DNA from 3 places in the Anaerotignum faecicola genome. Region 1 is predicted to be linked to each of the others. Evidence: a T-box and tRNA genes for the amino acid it is inferred to sense, from the RefSeq annotation. Region 1 holds a T-box; the other regions hold tRNA genes.
What was found. A T-box is a leader RNA that pairs with one kind of tRNA and senses whether it is charged. The one in region 1 lies ahead of EJE48_RS08870 (valine--tRNA ligase), so its partner is inferred to be a tRNA-Val.

Region 1 (7,788 bases):
ACGAAACCCTGATTCATGTGGATGAATTACAGATTCTGGGCGTGCATAACTATGAAAACGTGATGGCGGCGGCGGCAATGGGCATTTGTGCGGGGATTGCATTGGATACCATTCGCACGGTGCTGAAGGGATTTGCAGGCGTAGCACATCGCATCGAATATGTTGCGACGGTGGACGGTGTGGACTATTATAATGACTCCAAGGGGACGAATGTGGACGCATCCATCCGTGCGGTACTGGCGATGAAAAAGCCGATTGTACTGATTGGCGGCGGCTATGATAAGGGCAGCTCCTTTGATGAATGGACAAAGCTGTTTCCCGGCAGAGTGAAGCATCTGGTGCTGATTGGCGTAACCGCACCGAAGGTACGCGCATCTGCGGAGAAATTCGGCTTTACTGCCATTTCCGATTGCGAAACCTTTGCAGAAGCGGTTGACCTGTGCAGAGAAAAGGCGGAGGACGGCGACTGCGTACTGCTTTCTCCTGCATGCGCAAGCTGGGGCATGTTTGATAACTACGAACAGCGCGGAGATATGTTCAAGGAGCAGGTTCGGGGATATCTGAAATAAAAAACGCTGGAATGAGGTGTGAAAATGAGTCATGTCAAACCAAAAAAGAAAACCGCAAAGCGGAAGTATAGAAAGCCGTTGGGATATGACTTCACGGTTCTGTTTATCGTGCTGATTCTGGTGCTTTTTGGCGTTGTCATGATTTTCAGCTCTAGCTATTATTACACAATGACAACGGAGCGATTCCATAATGATATGTTCTATTTCCTGAAGCGGCAGAGCCTTTGGGCGGTTTTGGGGATTGTGGCAATGGTTGGCATGATGCATATTCCGTATACCCTCTGGAGACGATTTGCAAAGCTAGCATATTGGCTTTCCAATTTGTTCCTGCTTGCACTGCCCTTTGTCGGGACAGAGGCAGGCGGGCAGAAGCGGTGGCTGGGGATTGGCTCGCTTTCCTTTCAGCCTTCGGAGTTTACGAAGATTGCCGTGATTCTATTTCTTTCCTCTTATGTGATTGAGCATCGGAAGGAGCTGGCAAATCTGAAGGGGTTCTTCAAGGCGTGCTGTGTGCTGCTGCTGCCTGTGGCGCTGATTGCAATATCGAACTTTTCCTCCGCGCTGCTGGTTGGGCTGATGGGTGCAACGATTCTGTTTGTGGCAAGCCCGCGTGTTTGGTATTTCGGGGCGGCAATCGCAGGGGCAATTCCTCTTTGCGGTCTTGCTGTAGCGATTCCCAAGTTTCGCTACAGACTGACCCGTATCAAGACATGGCTTGACCCCTGGGCAGACCCGACAGGCGATGGCTTCCAGACGATTCAGTCGCTGTATGCACTGGCATCCGGCGGCTTATTTGGACTTGGACTGGGGCAGAGCCGACAGAAAACCTTTATTCCGGAGGCATATAACGATATTATTTTTGCGATTATCTGCGAGGAGTTGGGAATTGTCGGGGCGGCGTTGGTGATTCTGCTGTTTGCGGTGCTTATCTGGCGAGGGATTCGCATTGCGATGAATGCAAAGGACAGCTATGGGATGCTGGTTGCAACGGGGATTACGGCGGTTATCGCCTTCCAGTCGATTATCAATATCGGCGTTGTAACGAATACGATTCCCAATACGGGGCAGCCGCTGCCGTTTATCAGCTACGGCGGTACCTCGCTGTTGTTTTTGATGGCGATGGTTGGGATGCTGCTGAATATTTCGCGTTATCCCAAGGATAGGGAAAATTAAAGTTGAAAACAGGAAAGACTTTTCGAAAAATAGTAGAAAAGTCTTTTTTTCTTGCTTTTTTACTAATTTAGGGTTGACAAAACTGGTAGAATTGAATAAAATCTTGAGGTATAGAAAGAAAAACAACACTGTGAAAGACAGAGAAAAAGAGGAGTACACATCCAAAATACGCAGAGAGAAGGATTCATTGGCTGAAAAATCCTTTGTAGAAAGAATGTGGAAGGTAGCTTTGGAGTTGCTTTGTTGAAGGGGATTTCAGAAGAAATTTCTGGGTAGGCAAAGCCGGGAGGTCCCGTTACAGACGATAAAGTGTCCGTTTTTAGAAACGGGAAATAAGGTGGTACCGCGAGCTTTCGTCCTTTGGTTGGACGGAGGCTTTTTTTGATTCACGGTGAAATGAAAAAAATAGGAGGAAATACTATGAAAGAGCTGGCAAAGAATTTTGACCCCTCTGTTGTAGAGGAAAGACTTTACAACAAATGGATGGAAAAGAAATATTTCCATACAGAAGTAGATAAAACAAAAGAACCTTTTTGCATCGTAATGCCGCCCCCGAATATTACAGGGCAGCTGCACATGGGACATGCACTGGACAACACCATGCAGGATATCCTGATTCGCTGGAAAAGAATGGCAGGCTACAACGCACTCTGGGTACCCGGCATTGACCATGCAAGCATTTCCACAGAGTTGAAGGTTGTGCAGAAGATGGCATCCGAAGGGCTGACAAAGGAGGATGTTGGTCGTGAGGGCTTTTTGGAACGCGCGTGGGCGTGGAAGGAAGAATACGGCGGCATTATTCTGAACCAGCTGAGAAAGCTGGGCTGCTCCTGCGACTGGGATCGTGTACGCTTTACGATGGATGAGGGCTGCTCCGAAGCGGTTCTGGAAACCTTCTGCCGTCTGTATGAAAAGGGCTATATTTACCGCGGGGAAAAGATTATCAACTGGTGTCCTGAGTGTCAGACTACAATTTCTGACGCAGAGGTAGAGCATGTTGATATGGCAGGGCATTTTTATCATATCAATTACCCCATTGTTGGTTCTGATGAAAAGCTGAGACTGGCAACCACCAGACCCGAAACCATGCTAGGCGATACTGCGGTTGCGGTACATCCCGCAGATGAAAGATATCAGCACTTGATTGGCAAGACCTGTATCGTTCCCGTTCTGAATAAGGAAGTACCCATCGTTGCGGATGAATATGTTGACAGAGAATTTGGTACCGGTGTTGTAAAAATTACACCTGCACATGACCCGAATGACTTCGAGGTTGGGCTGAGACATGACCTGCCCCGTATCTGCGTGATGAATGATGACGGCACAATGAATGAAAAGGCAGGCAGATTTGCAGGCATGGACAGATTGGAGGCCAGAAAGGAAATCGTAAAACAGCTGGACGAGGAAGGCTATCTGGTTGAAATCGAGGATATTACCCATGCGGTAGGCTGCCATGAAAGATGCCACGCACCCATCGAACCCATGATTAAGCTGCAGTGGTTTGTAAAGATGGACGAGCTGGCAAAGCCTGCCATCAAGGTTTATCAGGATCAGGAGCTGAAATTTGTTCCCGAACGTTTCGGCAAGATTTATATGCACTGGCTGGATAATATCCGCGACTGGTGTATTTCCCGTCAGCTTTGGTGGGGACACAGAATTCCTGCATACTATTGTGCGGACTGTGGTCATATCACAGTAGCGAAGGAAAATCCCGGAAAATGCGAAAAATGCGGCTCTGCAAATATCAAACAGGATGAGGATACACTGGATACCTGGTTCAGCTCTGCGCTGTGGCCCTTCTCCACGCTTGGTTGGCCGCATGAAACAGAGGAGCTGAAGCATTTCTATCCCACAAGCGTTTTGGTAACAGGCTATGATATCATTTTCTTCTGGGTTATCAGAATGGTATTCTCCGGCATGGAGCAGATTGGCGAAAGACCGTTTAACGATGTTCTGATTCATGGGCTGATTCGTGACGATCAGGGGAGAAAATTCTCCAAATCTCTGGGCAATGGGATTGACCCTCTGGAGGTTATCGCAAACTACGGTGCTGACCCCCTGCGTCTAATGCTGATTACAGGCAACGCACCCGGTAACGATATGCGTTTCTACTGGGAAAGACTGGATAATTGCAGAAACTTCTGCAACAAGATGTGGAATGCGTCCCGTTTCGTGATGATGAATATGGAGGATGGCGAAGAACCTAAGTTCCTGATGCTGACCTCTGCGGATAAATGGATTCTGTCCAAGGTAAACACGCTGGCGAAGGAAGTACAGGAAAGCCTGAGCAAATATGACCTTGGTCTGGCGGCACAGAAGGTTTATGATTTCATCTGGGATGAATACTGTGACTGGTATATTGAAATGGTGAAGCCTCGCCTGTATAACAAGGAGGACAGCACAAGAGCAGCGGCACTGTGGACGCTGAAGCAGGTTCTGATCAATGCACTGAAGCTGATGCACCCCTTCATGCCCTTCATTACAGAGGAGCTGTTTATGCATATTCAGGATGAGGAAGAAACCATCATGACCTCTCAGTGGCCTGTTTACAAGGAGGAATGGAACTTCAAGGAAAATGAAGCGGAAATCGATGCCATCAAAGAGGCAGTAAGAAATATTCGTAACATTCGTGCGGAAATGAACGTTGCGCCCTCCAAGAAGGTACATGTTTACGTTGTTTCCGAAAACGAAGGTGTTCGGTATATCTTTGAACATTCCAAGGTATTCTTTAAGACACTGGCGCATGCAAGCGAGGTAACCGTGCAGACGGACAAGGCAGGCATTGGCGAGGATGCGGTTTCTGTTGTGGTTCAGGATGCGACCATCTACATGCCTTTGGCAGAGCTGGTTGATTTTGCGAAGGAAATTGAACGTCTGGAAAAGGAAAAGACCAAACTGGAAAAAGAGGTTGACCGTGTTGTGAAGAAGCTGGCAAATCAGGGCTTTGTGGCAAAGGCACCCGCGCACGTGATTGAAGAAGAAAAGGCAAAGGAAGAAAAATATAAAGCAATGCTGGCACAGGTTGAGGAAAGACTGGCACAGCTGAAGAAATAAGAAAAATAAAATTTGAATCCCCTTGGAGAAATTCCAAGGGGATTTTACGTTAGGGGTTCGGGATAATTTCAAGCCAGTAATTGTCCGGATCGTTGATGAAATAGATGCCCATTTCGGGATTTTCAAAGCAGATGCAGCCCATTTCCTTATGCTTTGCATGTGCCGCATCGAAATCCTCTGCCTGAAACGCAAGATGGAATTCATTTTCGCCAAGATTATACGGCTCCTTGCGGTCGCGCAGCCAAGTCAGCTCTAATGTGAAATCGGATTTGCCGTCGCCCAGATAAACCAGCTTCCAGCTGCCGTCAGGGGCTTCCTTGCGGCGAACCTCCTTCAGACCAAGTGCGGCTGCATAGAACGCCATGCTTTTTTCCAGATCGAGTACGTTATAGTTATAATGATTAAAGGTAAACATAAGAATCCTCCTTAGTGGTGATGATGATGGTCATGGTCATGTCCACAGCCGCAGTCATGATCGTGGTGATGGTGGTCATGTCCGCAGCCGCAGTCATGATCGTGGTGATGGTGATCGTGTCCACAGCCGCAGTCATCATCATAGTCTTCGGTGATGGATTGCCAGCCGTTTTCGTTGAATACCATACCGACCTTATCCACAATCAGAACCTTTTGCTCCTCGGAGGTGGCTTTATCAATCGCCTCCATCAGCATATCCATCACGTCATGGACGGTATAGACAGGGGGCAAGGCACCTGTCAGATTCTGCATTGCCAGCTTTCTGGTCTGGGTAGGCAGGGTGTCGAAGTGGTTTCTTGTTTTTGTAATAAACGCATCAAATAGGGCTTTCTTTTCCTCTGCGGTTGCGGCAGGAAGCTCCTCCGGGATATCGAAATGGAACAATTCATCGTTCAAATCACCGAAGAAGCATTCGCGGATGAATTCCTCTGTCATGAGAACCTTTTTGGTATCCGCGGAGAAGCCGGCGAAGGAGCCTGCCTTTTGCAGGGCTTCATATTCTTCCTTACCGATGGCATTTGCTTTATCAATGACAGGCTCAACGGTTGCCTCCAGCTGCTCTGTGAGGGTATCCAGATAAGCCGCTTTTTCGGTCAGAGTCAGCTTATCGCTGATGAAATCGCAGACGATATGATACAAATCGGCATAGGCGGCACTGCCCTCTGTGATGTCCGTAAAGGAATAGGTGAGATAGAACAGGAGAATCAAGGAATTGATATCGTGCAGGATGCAGGAGAAATATTCCTCAATCTGCTCCAGTGTTTCAAAGGTTTCCTTGAGCTCCTCATAGAAATTTGCAAGCTCCTCATCGGAAAGCTTATGCGGCAGAACCATGCGCTTCTGTCCAATCCATTCTGCGAGTTCGGGGAAATACTTGCCATACAGGGGGTTTTCCTGCGGGCTGCAAAAGCCCTCGAAGGCTTTCAGAGAAGCATCGATAAAATCCCTGCTTTCGCCTGCAAAAGCGGCATCCAGAGAGGCACGGACGGTGTCATAGTATTTATCCCTTGTCATATAGAGGGGGATACACTTGAGAAGCTGCCCCATGTAGGTTTTCTGGTCAAGCAGAGTTTCCGCACTTTCCATAAAGGCATGGCAGTCTGCAAAGAACAGAGACCATTCCACCTGCTTTTGGGATACGCCGTCCTCCTTATATTTGCGCAGGGCAATCTGGTCGCTGACAAGCGTGGAGATGATGTTCCACTGGGAGAAATAGCTGTAGATGGTTTCGTAGATGGAAAGCAGGCGTTTTTTCAGCTCCATGCAGTCCTCCAGCGCAACCATGCGGGATGCGGCATCGCTTTCGAGCAAATCCTCCAGACGGATGAGGTATGCCTTGATTTCCTCCTTGATTTCCTGCACATCGGCAGGGATTTCATAGGGGAGGGCGGTTACGCCTTTTTCGGCATCCTCCATGGCACTCATGAGCAGCAGCAGCAGAGAGCCGACTGCCTGCTGATAGATATAATCCGCAGAGAGATTTCTTATTTTTTCTTCTAATGCAATATTGGACATAAGAAGTTCTCCTTTCTCAGTTTCAAATTTTCGTATCTTTTATTATAAAGGAAAAATGGCGAAAGTACAAGCAGAAGGGGAATGGCACGGGGAAACGGGCAAAATAAAAACAGAGAGAGCAATTCCGAAGAAAAGTCCTCCCTGCTTTTTTTATTTTAAGAAAAAGATATTACAAAGATACTGTGATTACAGTTCCCATTTTGCGCCCATCAGCTTGATGAATTCTCTTGTGATTGCGGAATCGCCGGGCCATGCGGGAGCAGTTACCAGATTGCCGTCTACAACAGCCTCGGAAGCATCAACAGCTACATATTCGCCGCCTGCCAGAGTGATATCGGGGCCAACTGCGGGATATGCGGTTGCCTTTTTGCCTTTCAGCACATTGGCAGCGGTCAGGATCTGAGGACCGTGGCAGATTGCAGCAACGGGCTTATTTGCTGCAAAGAATTCCTGTACGATTTCGATGACTCTGGGGGTCAGTCTCAGATATTCGGGAGAACGACCGCCTGTGATAAACAGACCTGCATAATCGGCTGTATTTACTGCATCAAAATCTGCTGTCAGAGCAAAGTTATGACCTCTCTTTTCGGAGTATGTCTGTTCGCCTTCAAAGTCGTGAATTGCTGTACGGATAATATCGCCTGCTTTTTTATCGGGGCATACAACATCTACCTGATAGCCCAACATTTCCATTGCCTGGAAGGGTACCATTGTTTCATAATCTTCTGTGAAATCGCCTGCTAACATCAATACTTTCTTTGCCATAAGAATTCCTCCTTTAAAGAAAAAGTATGACAGTTTTTTAGAAAAAACTGCTTTTTTATGTAATAAAATTGTTTCCTTTTTTATTTAAGTCTTATTATAGACCTGTTGGGACAAATTGACAAGGGGGTGGGCAAAAAAAATCCATACAAAATCAATCGTGTTAAAATTGTTGAATATGAATGAAAAAAAGAATAAAATAAGAGCGGACGGAGGTGAAAAAATGAAAAAACAACAGGCA
Region 2 (7,788 bases), on a different contig from region 1:
GTCGCAAAGCGGCTCATCAGCACGATTTCCCCATCCTTCATGGTCGATTCCATGGAGCTGCCCGAAATCCGCATAGGCCAGCAGAAGAAAAACAGAATCACAATAATCACAGCCGCCTGCAGGATGGCTTTTCCCCATTCTTGTAAATGCACGTTCATTCCTTCACAACCTTCGGCGGCGAAGCTGTTTTATGTAACCCCTGCCCAAGGGCAGGGAAACGATTGGGGCTTTCCCCAGATTGAAACAAATTCGCCAAAATTCTCTATATTAGTATAAAAGATTCAGCCGAAAGACGCAAGGGACTTTCCGATGGAAAATTACGGTTATGACTCGCGCGGCTCAATTCTTTTTCTCAAAACGCCAAGCAGGAGCATCCCGACCAACGCCCCCAGAATAACCGCTGCCAGAAAGCCGAAGGGATGACTGATGACGGGCAGAACGAAAATGCCGCCATGCGGTGCGCGCAGTCCGCAGCCAAAAAACATGCTCAATCCCCCTGCCACCGCAGAGCCGATAATGCAGGCAGGCAGAACGCGCAGAGGGTCAGCTGCCGCAAAGGGAATCGCCCCCTCCGTAATAAAGCACGCCCCCATAATCAGATTTGCCACGCCGGACTGCCGTTCCTTTTCGCTGAATTTATCCCGGAAGGCGAATACTGCCAGCGCCAACGCCAACGGCGGCACCATACCACCTGCCATGACCGCCGCCATAATCTGAAATTCATTACTCGCAAGGGATGCCGTACCGAATACATACGCCGCCTTATTGATTGGGCCCCCCATATCCACGCTCATCATGCCGCCCAGAAGAACCCCAAGCAGTACACGGCTACCGGTGCCAAGCCGCGCCAGAAGCCCGTAAAGCGCTTCATTCAGCCATGCCACAGGCGGATTGATAATCAGCTGAATCAATAACCCCATCAGGAGAATCCCGAAAACAGGGTAGAGCAGAATGGACTTGATTCCCTCCAGAGAACGCGGCAGCTTATCAAAGAGCTTCTTCAGCAGCAGAATCAGATACCCTGCCGCAAAGCCTGCCAGAAGCGCCCCCAGAAAGCCACTGCCGCCCTCCTTCGCCAGAAAGCCGCCCACAAAGCCGGGTGCAAGCGCAGGTCGGTCTGCAATCCCCATCGCGATATAGCCTGCCAGAATCGGGAGCATAAAGCCAAACGCCGCATCCCCGATTGCCTTGAAAAAGGCAGCCTGCGGCAGGTTGGAGCCGAAATTGGCAGGATTCAGGCTGTAATCATCCAAAAGGAACGCAACCGCAATCAGAATACCGCCGCCGATGACAAACGGAAGCATGTGCGAAACGCCGTTCATCAGATCACGATAGACCTTCTTCCCTCTGCCGCGGACTTCCTCTCTGCCGTCCGCCATTTCCACATCCTTACCCTCGCCGTAAACAGGTGCTTCGCCCTGCAAAATCTTCCCAAGCAGCACCTCCGGCTTGCGAATCCCGTCCGCAACAGGCACCTGCAAGACCCTTTTTCCATAAAACCGCTGCATCTCCACATTTTTATCCGCCGCAACAATAATTCCCTTCGCCGCTCGGATTTCCTTCGCCGTCAGCACATTTTTCGCACCGCCGCTCCCGTTGGTTTCCACCTTAATGGTAATGCCCATCTCGCGCGCCTTGTTTTCCAGACTTTCCGCCGCCATGAAGGTATGCGCAATCCCCGTCGGGCAGGCAGTCACCGCCAGAACGTCATAATCATATTCCTGCTTTTCCGCAGTCTCCGCAAAGCGTTTTTCCTCCTCTATGCTTAAAATATGCAGAAATTCTGCCGCATCCTTTGCCGCAGTCAGCCTTTTGCGAAAATCCTCATCCATCAGCATGGCGGCAAGCCGTTCCAATACCTCCAGATGCAGCTCCGCCCCCTCCTCAGGCACCGCAATCATAAATAATAAATGCACCGGCGCACCGTCCGCACTCGCGAAATCCACGCCCTGTGGCACAACCATCGCCGCCAACGCCGCCCGTTTCACCGCACTGCTTTTGCCATGTGGAATGGCAATGCCCTCACCGATGCCTGTGGTAGAAAGGCGTTCTCTCTCTAAAATTGCCTGCTTGAATTTCTTTTTATCCTCTAAACTGCCGCTTTTCGCCAGCAGCTCCACCATCTGCCCGATGGCATCCGCCTTATCCTGTGGCTTTCTGCCAAGAGCAATGCTTTCTTTTTGCAACAACTCCGAAATTCTCATCGAAAATACATCCTTTCTTAACATTCCTCACGAATGATATTGATGGTTTCGTCATATAATCTCCGAATTTCTTCCCCCGTTGCCAAGGTTTCACAGAATGCACTCGCACTGCCTGCCGCAACACCCCATTGTAGCGCCTCACAGTAGTTGCCCGTTTTCACCCATCCTGCCACAAAGCCGCCCACCATAGAGTCCCCCGCTCCAACAGCATTGACTAGCTTTCCTCTCGGGGCTTCGCCGAATAAAATCTCCCCCTCCGCCGTCAGAAGGATTGCCCCCTCCGCCGCCAGAGAAATCAGCACATTTTTCGCCCCCATCTCCTGCAGGCGTTTTCCCTGTGCAATGATTTCCTCGCGCGTGAATAAACGTCTTTCCGCCAGCTCCTCCAATTCCTGAAGGTTCGGCTTAATAAGAAACGGCTCATACCGCAGAGTTTTCAGCAGCGCCTCCCCCGTCGCATCCACAACCGTATCAATCTCACGCCCCTTCAATAAATCCAGGATTCTTTCATAAAAATCCTGTGGCAGCGAGAGCGGTACGCTGCCCGAAATAATCAGAATATCTCCTTTCTGCAGGGTGCTTATCTTCTCAAAAAGCGCCTGCACCGCCGCCTGATCTACCGCAGGGCCACTGCCGTTGATTTCGCTGCCTTCCTGCCCCTTCAGCTTCACATTGATACGGCTGAAACCCTTTTCCAAACGGACAAAATCCGTCCGACAGCCGCGCCGTCGCAAATCCTTCTCAATAAAATCACCCGTAAAGCCTGCCAGAAATCCCAGCGCACGATTACTTACACCTAGATTCTGCAAAATCATAGCGACGTTGATACCCTTGCCGCCCGAAAAAACCGCCTCATTCAGCGCACGGTTTACCATCCCTAGGTGAAATTCGCCCAGTTGCACCACATAATCCACCGAAGGATTCACCGTTACCGTATAAATCAAAGTCATCCCTCCGTTTCGTAAGCTTCGTAAATTGTTGTTAGTATATCCGGATTTTACAGAATTATCAATCCATCCGCTGATTCGTAGCTGCATTTCCCTACTTTTTCACGTTATACCGAAAAAGGGTCGAAACAATTTTGATTGTTTCGACCCTTTCTTTACATCTGCTTACGCACCGTCCGGTATTCATCCTCCAAACGGTAATAGGGACAGCCGCCTTGAAAGCTGTCCGTGAGAAATTTTTCCATTTCATCCTCATCCAGATTCACTTCGCAGAAATATTCCTCAAATTCCTCGTCATATCCAAAATACATACAGGTTTCGCAATTTGACTGCATAGAATTTCCCCCGTTCCTCTTTCTGTATTTTTCCTCGCTGTTCGCAATAAAAAGACCCTCACCGCATTTCGCAGGAGGGATACTTTTTTGCATAAAAAAAGTGGAAGTTACAGGGCTCGAACCTGTGACCCTCTGCTTGTAAGGCAGATGCTCTCCCAGCTGAGCTAAACTTCCACAAAACGACTCAGATGGGGCTCGAACCCACGACCTCCGGCGTGACAGGCCGGCGCTCTAACCAACTGAGCTACTGAGCCATATTAAAAATAGCGAATCGTTTTTCTTTTAAAAAAATGGCAGGGGCAGAAGGATTCGAACCCTCGACATTTGGTTTTGGAGACCAACGCTCTACCAGCTGAACTATACCCCTGTATAACGGCCTCCCACTTGGGTGGGATTACACCTTCAAAACTGAATACAAACTTAGCAATCCTTGAGTAATCTTTTTTTGGTCAAGCCCTCGATCTATTAGTATTGGTCAGCTGAACATGTTACCATGCTTACACCTCCAACCTATCAACCTCATTATCTTTAAGGGATCTTACTTCCGAAGAATGGGAAATCTTATCTTGAGGGCGGCTTCACGCTTAGATGCCTTCAGCGTTTATCCGTTCCATACATAGCTACCCGGCTGTGCAGTTGGTCTGCAACCGGTACACCAGAGGTACGTCCATCCCGGTCCTCTCGTACTAAGGACAGCTCCTCTCAAATTTCCTGCGCCCACAACGGATAGGGACCGAACTGTCTCACGACGTTCTGAACCCAGCTCGCGTACCGCTTTAATGGGCGAACAGCCCAACCCTTGGGACCTACTTCAGCCCCAGGATGCGATGAGCCGACATCGAGGTGCCAAACCTCCCCGTCGATGTGAACTCTTGGGGGAGATAAGCCTGTTATCCCCAGGGTAGCTTTTATCCGTTGAGCGATGGCATTCCCACTTATTACCACCGGATCACTAAGTCCTACTTTCGTACCTGCTCGAGCCGTCGCTCTCGCAGTCAAGCCACCTTTTGCCTTTACACTCTTTGAATGGTTTCCAATCATTCTGAGGTGACCTTCGAGCGCCTCCGTTACCTTTTAGGAGGCGACCGCCCCAGTCAAACTGCCCGCCTGACATTGTCCCTCACCCGGATTACGGATGCAGGTTAGAAATTCAATGACATAAGAGTGGTATCCCACCGGCGGCTCCACGAAAACTAGCGTTCTCGCTTCTTAGCCTCCCACCTATCCTGTACATATATCATCGAATCCCAGTATCAGGCTGCAGTAAAGCTCCATGGGGTCTTTCCGTCCTGTTGCGGGTAACCAGTATCTTCACTGGTTCTTCAATTTCACCGGGCGTGTTGTCGAGACAGTGCACAAATCATTACGCCTTTCGTGCGGGTCAGAACTTACCTGACAAGGAATTTCGCTACCTTAGGACCGTTATAGTTACGGCCGCCGTTTACTGGGGCTTGAATTCAAAGCTTCGCTTGCGCTGACCTCTCCTTTTAACCTTCCAGCACCGGGCAGGCGTCAGCCCATATACTTCACCTTACGGTTTCGCATAGACCTATGTTTTTGCTAAACAGTTGCTTGTGCCTCTTTTCTGCGGCCTCTTGCGAGGCTCCCCTTATCCCGAAGTTACGGGGTCATTTTGCCGAGTTCCTTAACAACACTTCTCCCGTCGGCCTGTGGATTTTCTCCTCATCTACCTGTGTCGGTTTACGGTACGGGTACACATAACGCAATAGCGGCTTTTCTCGGCAGTGTGGATTCGGAAACTTCCTTACTTTTTTTCAGTCCTCATCACGTTTCACTTACAGGAGACGGATTTGCCTATCTCCCACAGCTTTACGCTTGACCGGGTCTTTCCATTCCCCGGTTTCCCTATCCTCCTGCGTCCCCACAGTTCTGATTATGTGTAGTACAGGAATATCAACCTGTTATCCATCGACTACGACTTTCGTCCTCGCCTTAGGCCCCGACTAACCCTGGGAAGATTAGCTTTACCCAGGAATCCTTAGATATTCGGCCTACATGTTTCTCACATGTATCTCGCTACTCATTCCGGCATTCTCTCTCCTGTTTCGTCCACCATCGCTCTCACTTTGGCTTCGTCCTTGCAGGATGCTCCTCTACCACTCCTTACTTTGTAAGGAATCCGTAGCTTCGGTGTCGTGTTTTAGCCCCGTTACATTTTCGGCGCAGGTTTTCTCGACTAGTGAGCTATTACGCACTCTTTAAATGTATGGCTGCTTCTAAGCCAACATCCTAGTTGTCTATGAAATCCCACATCCTTTTCCACTTAACACGTACTTTGGGACCTTAGCTGTCGGTCTGGGCTCTTTCCCTTTTGTCCACGCGACTTATCTCACGCAGACTGACTCCCGAGGGTATCTTGACGGCATTCTTAGTTTGATATGAGTTGGTAACCTTTTTGGGCCCCGCGTCAGTTCAGTGCTTTACCTCCGTTAGACTCCAGCTCGAGGCTAGCCCTAAAGCTATTTCGAGGAGAACCAGCTATCTCCGAGTTCGATTGGAATTTCTCCGCTATCCACACCTCATCACCACGTTTTTCAACACATGTGTGTTCGGTCCTCCAAAACCTTTTACGGTTCCTTCAACCTGGACATGGATAGGTCACCCGGTTTCGGGTCTACTAATACCAACTCTACGCCCTATTCAGACTTGGTTTCCCTTCGGCTCCGTGGCTTCTGACCACTTAACCTCGCTGGCATTAGTAACTCGCCGGACCGTTCTACAAAAAGTACGCCATCAGACTTGCGTCCTTTGACTGTTTGTAAGCACAAGGTTTCAGGTTCTCTTTCACTCCCCTCCCGGGGTCCTTTTCACCTTTCCTTCACAGTACTGCTTCACTATCGGTCACTAGGGAGTATTTAGGCTTGGGGGGTGGTCCCCCCGGCTTCCCACAAGGTTTCTCGTGTCTCGTGGTACTCTGGATCCTGCTCGCTGCTTCAAGATTTCGTCTACCGGGCTTTCACCGTCTACGGCTGGCTTTCCCAAAACCATTCGTCTATCTCTCAGCAATGCTAATTGCAGTCCGCAACCCCGAAGAACCAGGTCCTTCGGTTTGGCCTCTTTCCCGTTCGCTCGCCGCTACTTAGGAAATCGAGTTTTCTTTCTCCTCCTACTGCTACTTAGATGTTTCAGTTCACAGCGTTCCCTTCCATACGCTATGGATTCACGCATGGATACTTGAGGTTTGCTCAAGTAGGTTTCCCCATTCAGATATCTCCGGATCGATGGCTGTTTGCGCCTCCCCGAAGCTTTTCGCAGCTTACCACGTCTTTCATCGGCTCCTAGTGCCAAGGCATTCTCCTTGTGCTCTTTCTTGCTTGACCAGTTTAATATAATAGCTATTTCTCTGGAATGTTTCGTTGTAGCGATACAACTTTTGTTACATTTGAAAATAGAAAATTTTGTTTTCTCGATTGACTCTATTTTTGCTTTACTTGTATTCAGTTTTCAAGGTGCATCCCGACTTCTTTAAGCCGGTAAGTGGAGATAACGAGATTCGAACTCGTGACCCCCTGCTTGCAAGGCAGGTGCTCTCCCAGCTGAGCTATATCCCCAGACCACACAAAATGGGCTCAAGTGGACTCGAACCACCGACCTCACGCTTATCAGGCGTGCGCTCTAACCAGCTGAGCTATGAGCCCATAGGACTTCGGCGACCATCTACTCTCCCAGGCAGCTGCCCACCAAGTACCATCGACCGCTTGGGTCTTAACCGTCGTGTTCGGAATGGGAACGGGTGTGTCCCCCAAGCGCATCATCACCGAAGATGTTTTGTGTGTTTCCTATTTTGTTTGAAGGTTTGATCCTTCAAAACCGAACAATGAATATCTTTCACAACCTTGCGTTGAAAAATGTTTACGAAAACCATTCGTAATGCTTCGCATTACTCATGTATTTGCTCCGCAAACCTACCTAAAACCTCTTTGTCAGCCTGTCTTGCAAGCAATCCATTCTGACAAAAGCTTTTATGCAGCTTTTCTCCGCTTTTCTCCATAGAAAGGAGGTGATCCAGCCGCACCTTCCGATACGGCTACCTTGTTACGACTTCACCCCAGTCACTGGCTTCACCTTCGGCGGCTCCTTCCTTACGGTTAGGTCACCGACTTCGGGTGCTTCCAACTCCCATGGTGTGACGGGCGGTGTGTACAAGGCCCGGGAACGTATTCACCGCGACATTCTGATTCGCGATTACTAGCGATTCCAGCTTCATGTAGTCGAGTTGCAGACTACAATCCGAACTGGGACTGGGTTTTTGTGATTTGCTTAACGTCGCCGTCTCGCTTC
Region 3 (7,788 bases), on a different contig from region 1:
AAAAAATCGGGGTTTTCCAGGTCCGTCAAATATAATCCGCCCAGTATTCCCGTTCCGATTTGCAGCCGCAGGTTTTTTTCGCGCCGCAGCATAAAATATGTGCGCTTCGTCAGCTCAAAATGGTAGGTTACGCCATTGCTGATTCCCTCCAGAAAATAGCCCTGCTTGGCAACCTTTTCCGCACCGCTTTCGTGTGCCAGAAAGCAGCGGCAGTTCAGCAGCACCAGCTCCCATTTTTTCAGCCGCAGGCGGTCAATCGCCGTATACACCATTTCCGTATAAAAATAATTCAGCACCAGCAGCGGAATCGTCACAAGCACCATCCGCAGCACCTGCATCGTTTCACTGTCCCAGCCCTGGATATTCAGAATATATCCCTGCATCTGCGCCTGCGCCACGCTGTAAAACATCAGCAGAAAAATCACTGTATATAACAGCCAGAACAGCACCGGGCGCTTCTTTCTCTGCTTCACATTCCAGCCGCGCAGCTCCGCCAGCCCACTGCGGCAGACCAGAAACAGCACAAAGCAGATCAGCACCATCAGCCCGTTGACCTGCATCCCCTTCCGAAAGCTGATTGTCAGCGCGAGAATCGGCAGCAGCCATCCCGTCAAAAGACACCAGCCGATTCTGCCCGTTGTTGCCGCCACAAAAAAACACCAATATATCGTTAGCAATGTGACAAAGCCCAGCCACGCCATACTACCATACTCCTTAAAGCCTTAAATCCCTCTGAATACATCGGGACGGAATTTACTTTTCCTTCTGCTTATTTCAATCTGCCCTAAAATCTTATCTCTTTCCCCATTCAGCGTGCCGCCCAGAGGGATATAGTTTGACGCATGATTGGAACGGAACATCGTCCCTTCCGCATCCACACTGCGGATAAACAGCTCTGTTTCATCCAGTACCTCGTGGGGTGTCAGCAGCTCAATTTCCCCTCTGTTGTACTGATCATACATTTCTGTTCCCGGCTCAATCATCAGCGTCAGAAAGCCGACATATTCCGGCTTGATTGCAGAAATCACTCTCGCACTGCCCAGTGCATGCTCTCTCCACAGCTTCTTGCCTCCCAGACCGGAAATCACCGTCATGGAAAGAATCATTCCTGCGGCTCTTACCTTTTTGCCTGCCTCAATCATTTCGTCAGCAGTTACGCCCTTCTTCACCGCCTGCAGCACCTCATCCGCGCCGCTTTCCAGCCCCATGTAAACCATATCCAGCCCTGCCGCCTTCAATGTAGCAAGCTCCTCAGGGGTCTTGTGCAGAATATCCTTCGGCGCACCGTATACGGAAATGCGCTCCACCTCAGGAAAAATCTCCTTGCATTTTGCAATGATATATAATAAATCCTCTGTCTTTACAATCAGGGCATCCCCATCCGCAAGGAAAATGCGGCGCACCTTAATGCGGCTGTAATAGCTTCTCGCCATTTCCAGATCCTCCACAACCTCCTCCAGCGGACGGATGCGGAATTTCTTATCTTTATACATATTACAGAATGTGCAGGTGTTTCTTGCACAGCCAATCGTCAGCTGAATAATCAGACTGCCTGCCTCACTGGGTGGTCTATATACAGTACCTTCATATCTCATACTTCTCTATGCTCCTTTCAGATTCTCTGCGGTGCTCTGCCCAAACTTCCTATAAAAATGCAGAGACCTATCTTTTCTATTATACAGGGAAATCCATAAATTTATCAATACCCAATTCTTTTTAATTGACAATCTCTCGAATTTTGTCTATAATATAGCCTGTATTTTTGTGTTAATACAGCCTTTGTGCGGCAGGCGGCGGAACCTTCGGCAAAACCTGCGGAGGGGCGGCAGCAAATGCTGTCGTTTCTTTGCGGCAACGGTCGGGAGAACCAAGGTCTATCGCCTCGGCGGAGGAACGCGGAGCTGCTTTTCGGCAGACACACACCCATTCTTCAACTTCTTCCAAAGCGACAACAAAGGCTATATTAAAAAAATATGGCAGTAGGGTTATCCTTGCTGCCTTTTTTTATTGCATAAATGTAACCGATTCAGAACCCCTTGAAATAAGAAAAAATAATGCGTCATGCTAGCATGTAAGCAATGCTTTTTCTTATTTTAAGGGAACTCGAATAGAGTTACCGCCCCATATATGAGCAAAATTAGCTGCGCAGCAGCGAGAAAGCATGGTATCATGCGGTTTTGCGAATATATGTGGTGGGGTTCTGAACAGTTCCCAATGAAACAGCCAAAAACAAAACCCCTCCGCTACGGAAGGGGTTTTTTCTTACTTTTTCGCTTTTTCACTCTGCTTTTTCATGGTTTTGTTTGCGCTGGTAACCACCTTTTCAGAGAGTGTCTTTTTCTTCTTGTCCTCCAGATTCATCCCTGTGATGCCGACAATATACATCCCTGCCAGATCAACCTTGACGTTCTTCTTCACGGGAAGCACCTGATATACAGGCTTATCGCACATCAGCGTCACAATCTGAGGGCCAACCTTCGCGCGCACCAGATTGGTCTTGCGAATTTTTGCCGATTTGGGCATCTGTTCATAAACAGCCTTGGGCATATTGGAAGGAGAGGGCTTCTCCTGTCTTTTATCAATTACAAAAATCTGCACTGTGGTACGGTTCTGGTCGATGAAATCCTGCGCCTGAATCATCTTCTTCATACCCTTTTTGTTCAGATAATACATCCCCACACAAAGCAGTGCCAAAATTACAATAATAATAATCAAAACATCAGAAAAATCCAAAATAGTTCCTCCTTTATTGCAGATACGCAAAATGATAAGCACCTTGCCGTATGTCTTACGTCCTACTATTCTACCATCATTTTTCACTTTAGGGAAGATAAAATCATGATTTTTTTCGATTTTTTTCATCATCTCCAATCTTGCAACAAAGCAAACGAATATAGTATACTATTGATTGGGTGTGAAACCCTCTCTGCGGCGAAAGATATTTTCGACCGCAGCCTTCATCTGATAAAAATCTGAAAAAGGAGGTCTGACTATGAGTACAGTATGGAGCTGGATTCTTCTTTTTATCGTCATCCTGTTGGTTGCCAACGTCATCCTTTCCGGGTTCGTCGTGTTCTTCGAGCGCAGAAACCCTGCCAGCACATGGGCATGGCTTTTGGTGCTGCTGTTCATCCCGATTTTCGGCTTTTTTGCCTATATGGTCTTCGGGCGCAACAGTAAGCGCGAAAAAATGTTTCGCGAAAAGGAAAAATATGATCAGGAGGTCTATTATAAATACCTCTTTCAGGATGTCCATTCTGCGGAGGAAATCACCGAGCAGAAGGCATTTATCGAAAATAAGGGCAAGCTATCCCATGCAGAATATGTCACCGATCTGGCACATCTGCATCTGAACAGCGGCAACTGGATTACCTTTAACAATAAAATCGAATATTTCAATAATGGCAAGGATAAATTTGAAGCCCTCGTGCAGGATATCCGCAATGCCAAGGAATATATCCATCTGGAATATTACATCTGGCGTGGGGACAGGCTCGGCTCGCGTCTTTTGGATGAGCTGACGAAAAAGGCGGCAGAGGGGATCGAGGTGCGGATTCTTTATGACGGCATCGGCAACTCCCGTCTGCCGAAGAATTTCTTTGATCAGTTTCACGCCGCAGGGGGCTATACCGCCGCCTTCCTGCCGCGCTTCGTGGTGCGCCTGAATTACCGCAACCACCGCAAGCTTGCCATCATTGACGGCAAAATCGGCTACATCGGCGGCTTTAATGTCGGGGATGAATACCTCGGTATCGTCAACCGCTACGGCCCTTGGCGAGATACCCATCTGCGCTTTCAAGGCGATGCCGTCGATCAGATGCAGATGCGCTTCATCATGGACTGGAACTTCACCGCAAAATTCGGACTGATTCATCTGGGTGAAAAATATTTCCCCAAGAAGGAGCAGCAAATAAAGGGCGTGCGGACGCAAATTGTTTCCAGCGGTCCCGATACCCAATGGAAAAACATCCGCAACGGCTATTTCAAAATGATAAATGAAGCCGAAAGCAATGTTTTTCTGACTACACCCTATTTCGTGCCGGATGACGGCATTTTTGAGGCACTGCGTGTGGCTGCCCTCTCCGGCTTGGATGTGCGCATCATCATCCCCGGCAATCCGGATCATTTCTTCGTCTATTGGGCAAGCATGTCCTATCTGGGCGAGCTGCTCGAGGCAGGGGTGCGGGTGTATCAGTATGAAAAGGGCTTTATCCATGCCAAGGTGCTGACGATAGATGGTACTGTTTCCTCTGTCGGCTCCGCCAATATGGATATCCGCAGCTTTGATTTGAATTTCGAGGTCAATGCCTTCATGTATGATGCAGGCATAACCAAAATATTAGAGGATGATTTCTTAAAGGATTTGCATAGCTCTGTGGAAATTACAAAAGAATGGTACCGCCGCAGAAAGTGGTGGTTTAAGGTGCGTGAGGCGATTGCAAGATTGATTTCGCCCATGCTGTAAGGAGGAAAACATGATGGATCGAATCGGATATGAAACAACCCAGACCGTACATTATTTTCAGATTGACGGCAGCCGCTCTATGACACCTGCGGCACTGCTCTCCGCCCTGCAGGAAATGGCAATCAGCCATTCCGACAGCCTCGGCTTCAGTGTGCAGTATAATCTTACGCATCACTGCTTTTGGTCTGTTGTCAACTGGCATTTAAAGCTCTACCGCATGCCAAAATACAATGAAACCATCACATTGCAGACCTGGAGCGATAAATTTGCCCGCTTTCAGGCAAACCGCAGCTTTTTCCTCTTTGATGAAAACGGCAATAAGCTGTTGGATGGCATTTCCCGCTGGATTTTCATGGATTCCGAAAAACGGAAGCCTGCCAATGTGCCTGCGGATATGGTTGAAAAATATCATTCGGGGCAGGTATCTGCCATTGAGGGCGAAAAATTCTTCATGCCTAAAACACCGGCAGGCAGGCTGATTTGCACCAGAGATTTTGTCGTAACCAGAAGGGATACCGATACCAATGGGCACGCCAATAACGTGAAATATCTGGAATGGGTGATGGATGATATCCCCGATGCCATCTATGAGGATATGACACTCAAGGATATCCGCATTGTCTACCGCAAGGAGTGTCTGCGCGGAGACACCGTCACCATAAAGACCTATTTGCAGGATACCGAAAACGGCAAGGAAATCGAATCCTTCCTCTATGAAGGGGAAACCATCGTTGCACAGGTCATCACCCTTTGGGCATAAGAAAAGCTCCCACTCTTTGCAAGCCGCATGGAATGGGAGCCTTTTATATTCTGTTTTTGGATATAAAAAAATGGAATGTCACAGGAGTGCTTGCACTCTCGGGGGCTCGAACCTGTGACCCTCGATCCCACATTCCTTTTTAATATAAATTTTTAATATAAAAAAATGGAAGTTACAGGGCTCGAACCTGTGACCCTCTGCTTGTAAGGCAGATGCTCTCCCAGCTGAGCTAAACTTCCATATTTTTAACCATATTCAGTTTGTCTTTACCATATAAACCTATATAGTCCACGGATGACCCGTAGGGGAATCGAACCCCTGTTTCAGCCGTGAGAGGGCCGCGTCTTGACCGCTTGACCAACGGGCCTTAATAAAAAGTAGCGGAGAAGGGATTTGAACCCCTGACACTGCGGGTATGAACCGCATGCTCTAGCCAACTGAGCTACTCCGCCACAAGCTGACTTAGACAGTATATCGTTTCATTCCCTTTTTGTCAAGTGCTTTTCTCCAACTTTTTTACAAAAATTTCAGTCTATTCTCCGCGGTTGATGTAGAGAATCTCGTTTGATTTCACCATACCCAGCTGCTCTCTTGCAATCTGCTCGATGTAGGCATCGCTGGTGTAATATTCTCTGCGCGCTTCAAATTCCTGCTGCTTTTCCTTTTCTTCCTTCACCTGCGCCGCAACAGAGGCCGTTTCATCCTTTACCTCCTGATACCGCGCCGCCTGCCTGCCAATGCCGACTGCAACCGCCACAACAAACACCAGTACGAACACCCTGAGAAAAAGTCCGGATATTTTTTTGGATTTTTTATTCTTTTTTTTCTGCCCCATAAAAAAGACCCCTGTCGTGTTCCTATTTTTTGCGCAGCATCCGCCGATTGATATGCAAACGATGTATTATTATTTTCACACAAAGTTTAACGCTTTGCAATAGTTTTTTCCGCTGTTTTTCGCAAAATCCGCCAATTTTTCTCGCAGGGCGGCGAAAAACAAGCCAGAGCAGACGAAACGGCATTGTCACAATACGCCCAAAAAGGCCGAGCATATATTTCACAGCAGAAATGATTTTATCGCTGACAGCAAGCACCATGCGGCTGAGCGTCAGGAAATACAGCCCCATGCCGCCGAACAGCCCCAGAATCGTAAAAAACCGGATTTCTCCTGCATTGGCGTGCAGCATCACGCAGAACACCAGAAACACCGCCAGAAGCCAGAAAAGCCCATCCTCCGCCTGCACCCAGAAGGCATTATGGCGAAGGGCATGGCGAAACACCCGCAGGCCGTCATAAAAAAGACCCATGCCACCGCCCAGAAGCACCGTCAGCAGGAAAAGCTGTGCCTGTGCGTGTAAGGAAAGAATCATACCGCCTGCCCCCTCTAGCGAAACAGTCTGCCCAGAATAGAATGTTTTTCCGCAAGCGTTCCATCGGAATAGGTCATGCTGTCAATGCTTCCGTCTACAACAACGTCCCCTGCCTCCAGATCCAGCTTGCCGATGTGCATCCCTGCGCCCTTTAAAAGCAGCAGTCCGCAGGTGGTCTCCATCATAATGCCGTCCTCATCGAAGGAAAGCACCTCCATTACGCCGCCGATGCGCACCCGTTCCCGTTCCTCCATATTTAATGTATGCCGTCCCTTTTTCTTCTCCTCTGCCATAAAAAAACGCCCCCTCTGTTCCAAGGATATGCGGACAAAAAAGAAAACAGACCTTTTTTTGGGGCGCTGCCCCAAACCCCGCAAGGGAAATCATTTCCCTTGACCCTGATTTGCAGAACCATATTCATGGTTCTGCGAGGTCGGGCGTAAAATTTAAAAATTTCGCTGAAAAATCATCCTCATTAAAGGGACTTGTACATGTTAACGGCATCTTCTTTTTTGGTGGATTCCTTTAAGTCCAAGACTTCAATTTTCGTGGTATTATTCCCGAACTGAATCTCGATAACATCGCCAATCTTCACCTCTGCGCCTGCCTTAACCACCTTCCCGTTAATCATCACCCTGCCTGCGTCGCACGCCTCATTGGCAATCGTGCGTCTTTTGATGATACGGGACACCTTCAGAAATTTATCTACACGCATTTCCTCTGCTCCTTTCCATAATAAAAAGAAAAGCCCTTTCTTCACAGAAAGGGCCATCATTCAAAAACAAATTATTTATTGATTGCATCCTTCAGAGCCTTGCCTGCTTTGAATCTAGGTGCTTTGGATGCAGGAATAGGCATTGCTTCGCCTGTCTGAGGGTTTCTGCCTTCGCGCGCTGCTCTTTCCGCAACATCGAATGTGCCGAAGCCAACCAGCTGTACCTTGCCGTTGTTTGTCAGTTCTTCTGTTACTACATCTTCAAAAGCCTTCAGTGCTTTTTCTGCGTCTTTTTTGCTCATTTCTGCTTTTTCTGCGATTGCCGCAACCAGATCAGATTTGTTCATTTGTGTTTGCCTCCTAATAGTTATTTATCATTGCATTGGATTCAGCTTGATTTTTGCCTCATCCCAGAGTAAATCCATCTCCTCCAAAGACATCTCCGAAAGAGCTTTGCCCTCTAAAAGGGCGGATTTCTCAA

Region 2: it encodes a tRNA-Val, which carries the amino acid that the T-box ahead of EJE48_RS08870 (valine--tRNA ligase) is inferred to sense. The anticodon was not compared.
Region 3: it encodes a tRNA-Val, which carries the amino acid that the T-box ahead of EJE48_RS08870 (valine--tRNA ligase) is inferred to sense. The anticodon was not compared.

The regions. Positions count from the first base shown of each region.
Region 1 covers NZ_BHVZ01000009.1:29,763-37,550, forward strand. The annotation lists gene murD (UDP-N-acetylmuramoyl-L-alanine--D-glutamate ligase) at 1-569, shown strand, start outside; gene ftsW (putative lipid II flippase FtsW) at 594-1,742, shown strand; T-box leader at 1,874-2,106, shown strand; gene EJE48_RS08870 (valine--tRNA ligase) at 2,163-4,796, shown strand; gene EJE48_RS08875 (VOC family protein) at 4,846-5,211, opposite strand; gene EJE48_RS12410 (hypothetical protein) at 5,223-6,785, opposite strand; gene EJE48_RS08885 (DJ-1/PfpI family protein) at 6,972-7,550, opposite strand; gene EJE48_RS08890 (HAD family hydrolase) at 7,771-7,788, shown strand, end outside.
Region 2 covers NZ_BHVZ01000014.1:879-8,666, reverse strand. The annotation lists gene lepB (signal peptidase I) at 1-158, opposite strand, end outside; gene EJE48_RS10010 (PTS fructose transporter subunit IIABC) at 324-2,204, opposite strand; gene pfkB (1-phosphofructokinase) at 2,222-3,148, opposite strand; gene EJE48_RS10000 (DUF6472 family protein) at 3,307-3,486, opposite strand; tRNA gene EJE48_RS09995 (tRNA-Val) at 3,588-3,660, opposite strand; tRNA gene EJE48_RS09990 (tRNA-Asp) at 3,667-3,740, opposite strand; tRNA gene EJE48_RS09985 (tRNA-Trp) at 3,778-3,853, opposite strand; rRNA gene EJE48_RS09980 (23S ribosomal RNA) at 3,932-6,827, opposite strand; tRNA gene EJE48_RS09975 (tRNA-Ala) at 6,986-7,058, opposite strand; tRNA gene EJE48_RS09970 (tRNA-Ile) at 7,072-7,145, opposite strand; rRNA gene rrf (5S ribosomal RNA) at 7,152-7,269, opposite strand; partial or broken rRNA gene EJE48_RS09960 (16S ribosomal RNA) at 7,501-7,788, opposite strand, start outside.
Region 3 covers NZ_BHVZ01000001.1:706,113-713,900, forward strand. The annotation lists gene EJE48_RS03385 (hypothetical protein) at 1-701, opposite strand, end outside; gene EJE48_RS03390 (radical SAM protein) at 723-1,595, opposite strand; gene EJE48_RS03395 (hypothetical protein) at 2,263-2,733, opposite strand; gene cls (cardiolipin synthase) at 2,993-4,465, shown strand; gene EJE48_RS03405 (acyl-[acyl-carrier-protein] thioesterase) at 4,479-5,225, shown strand; tRNA gene EJE48_RS03410 (tRNA-Val) at 5,392-5,464, opposite strand; tRNA gene EJE48_RS03415 (tRNA-Glu) at 5,521-5,592, opposite strand; tRNA gene EJE48_RS03420 (tRNA-Met) at 5,604-5,677, opposite strand; gene EJE48_RS03425 (septum formation initiator family protein) at 5,758-6,060, opposite strand; gene yabQ (spore cortex biosynthesis protein YabQ) at 6,083-6,592, opposite strand; gene yabP (sporulation protein YabP) at 6,607-6,885, opposite strand; gene EJE48_RS03440 (RNA-binding S4 domain-containing protein) at 7,068-7,307, opposite strand; gene EJE48_RS03445 (HU family DNA-binding protein) at 7,379-7,672, opposite strand; gene mazG (nucleoside triphosphate pyrophosphohydrolase) at 7,682-7,788, opposite strand, start outside.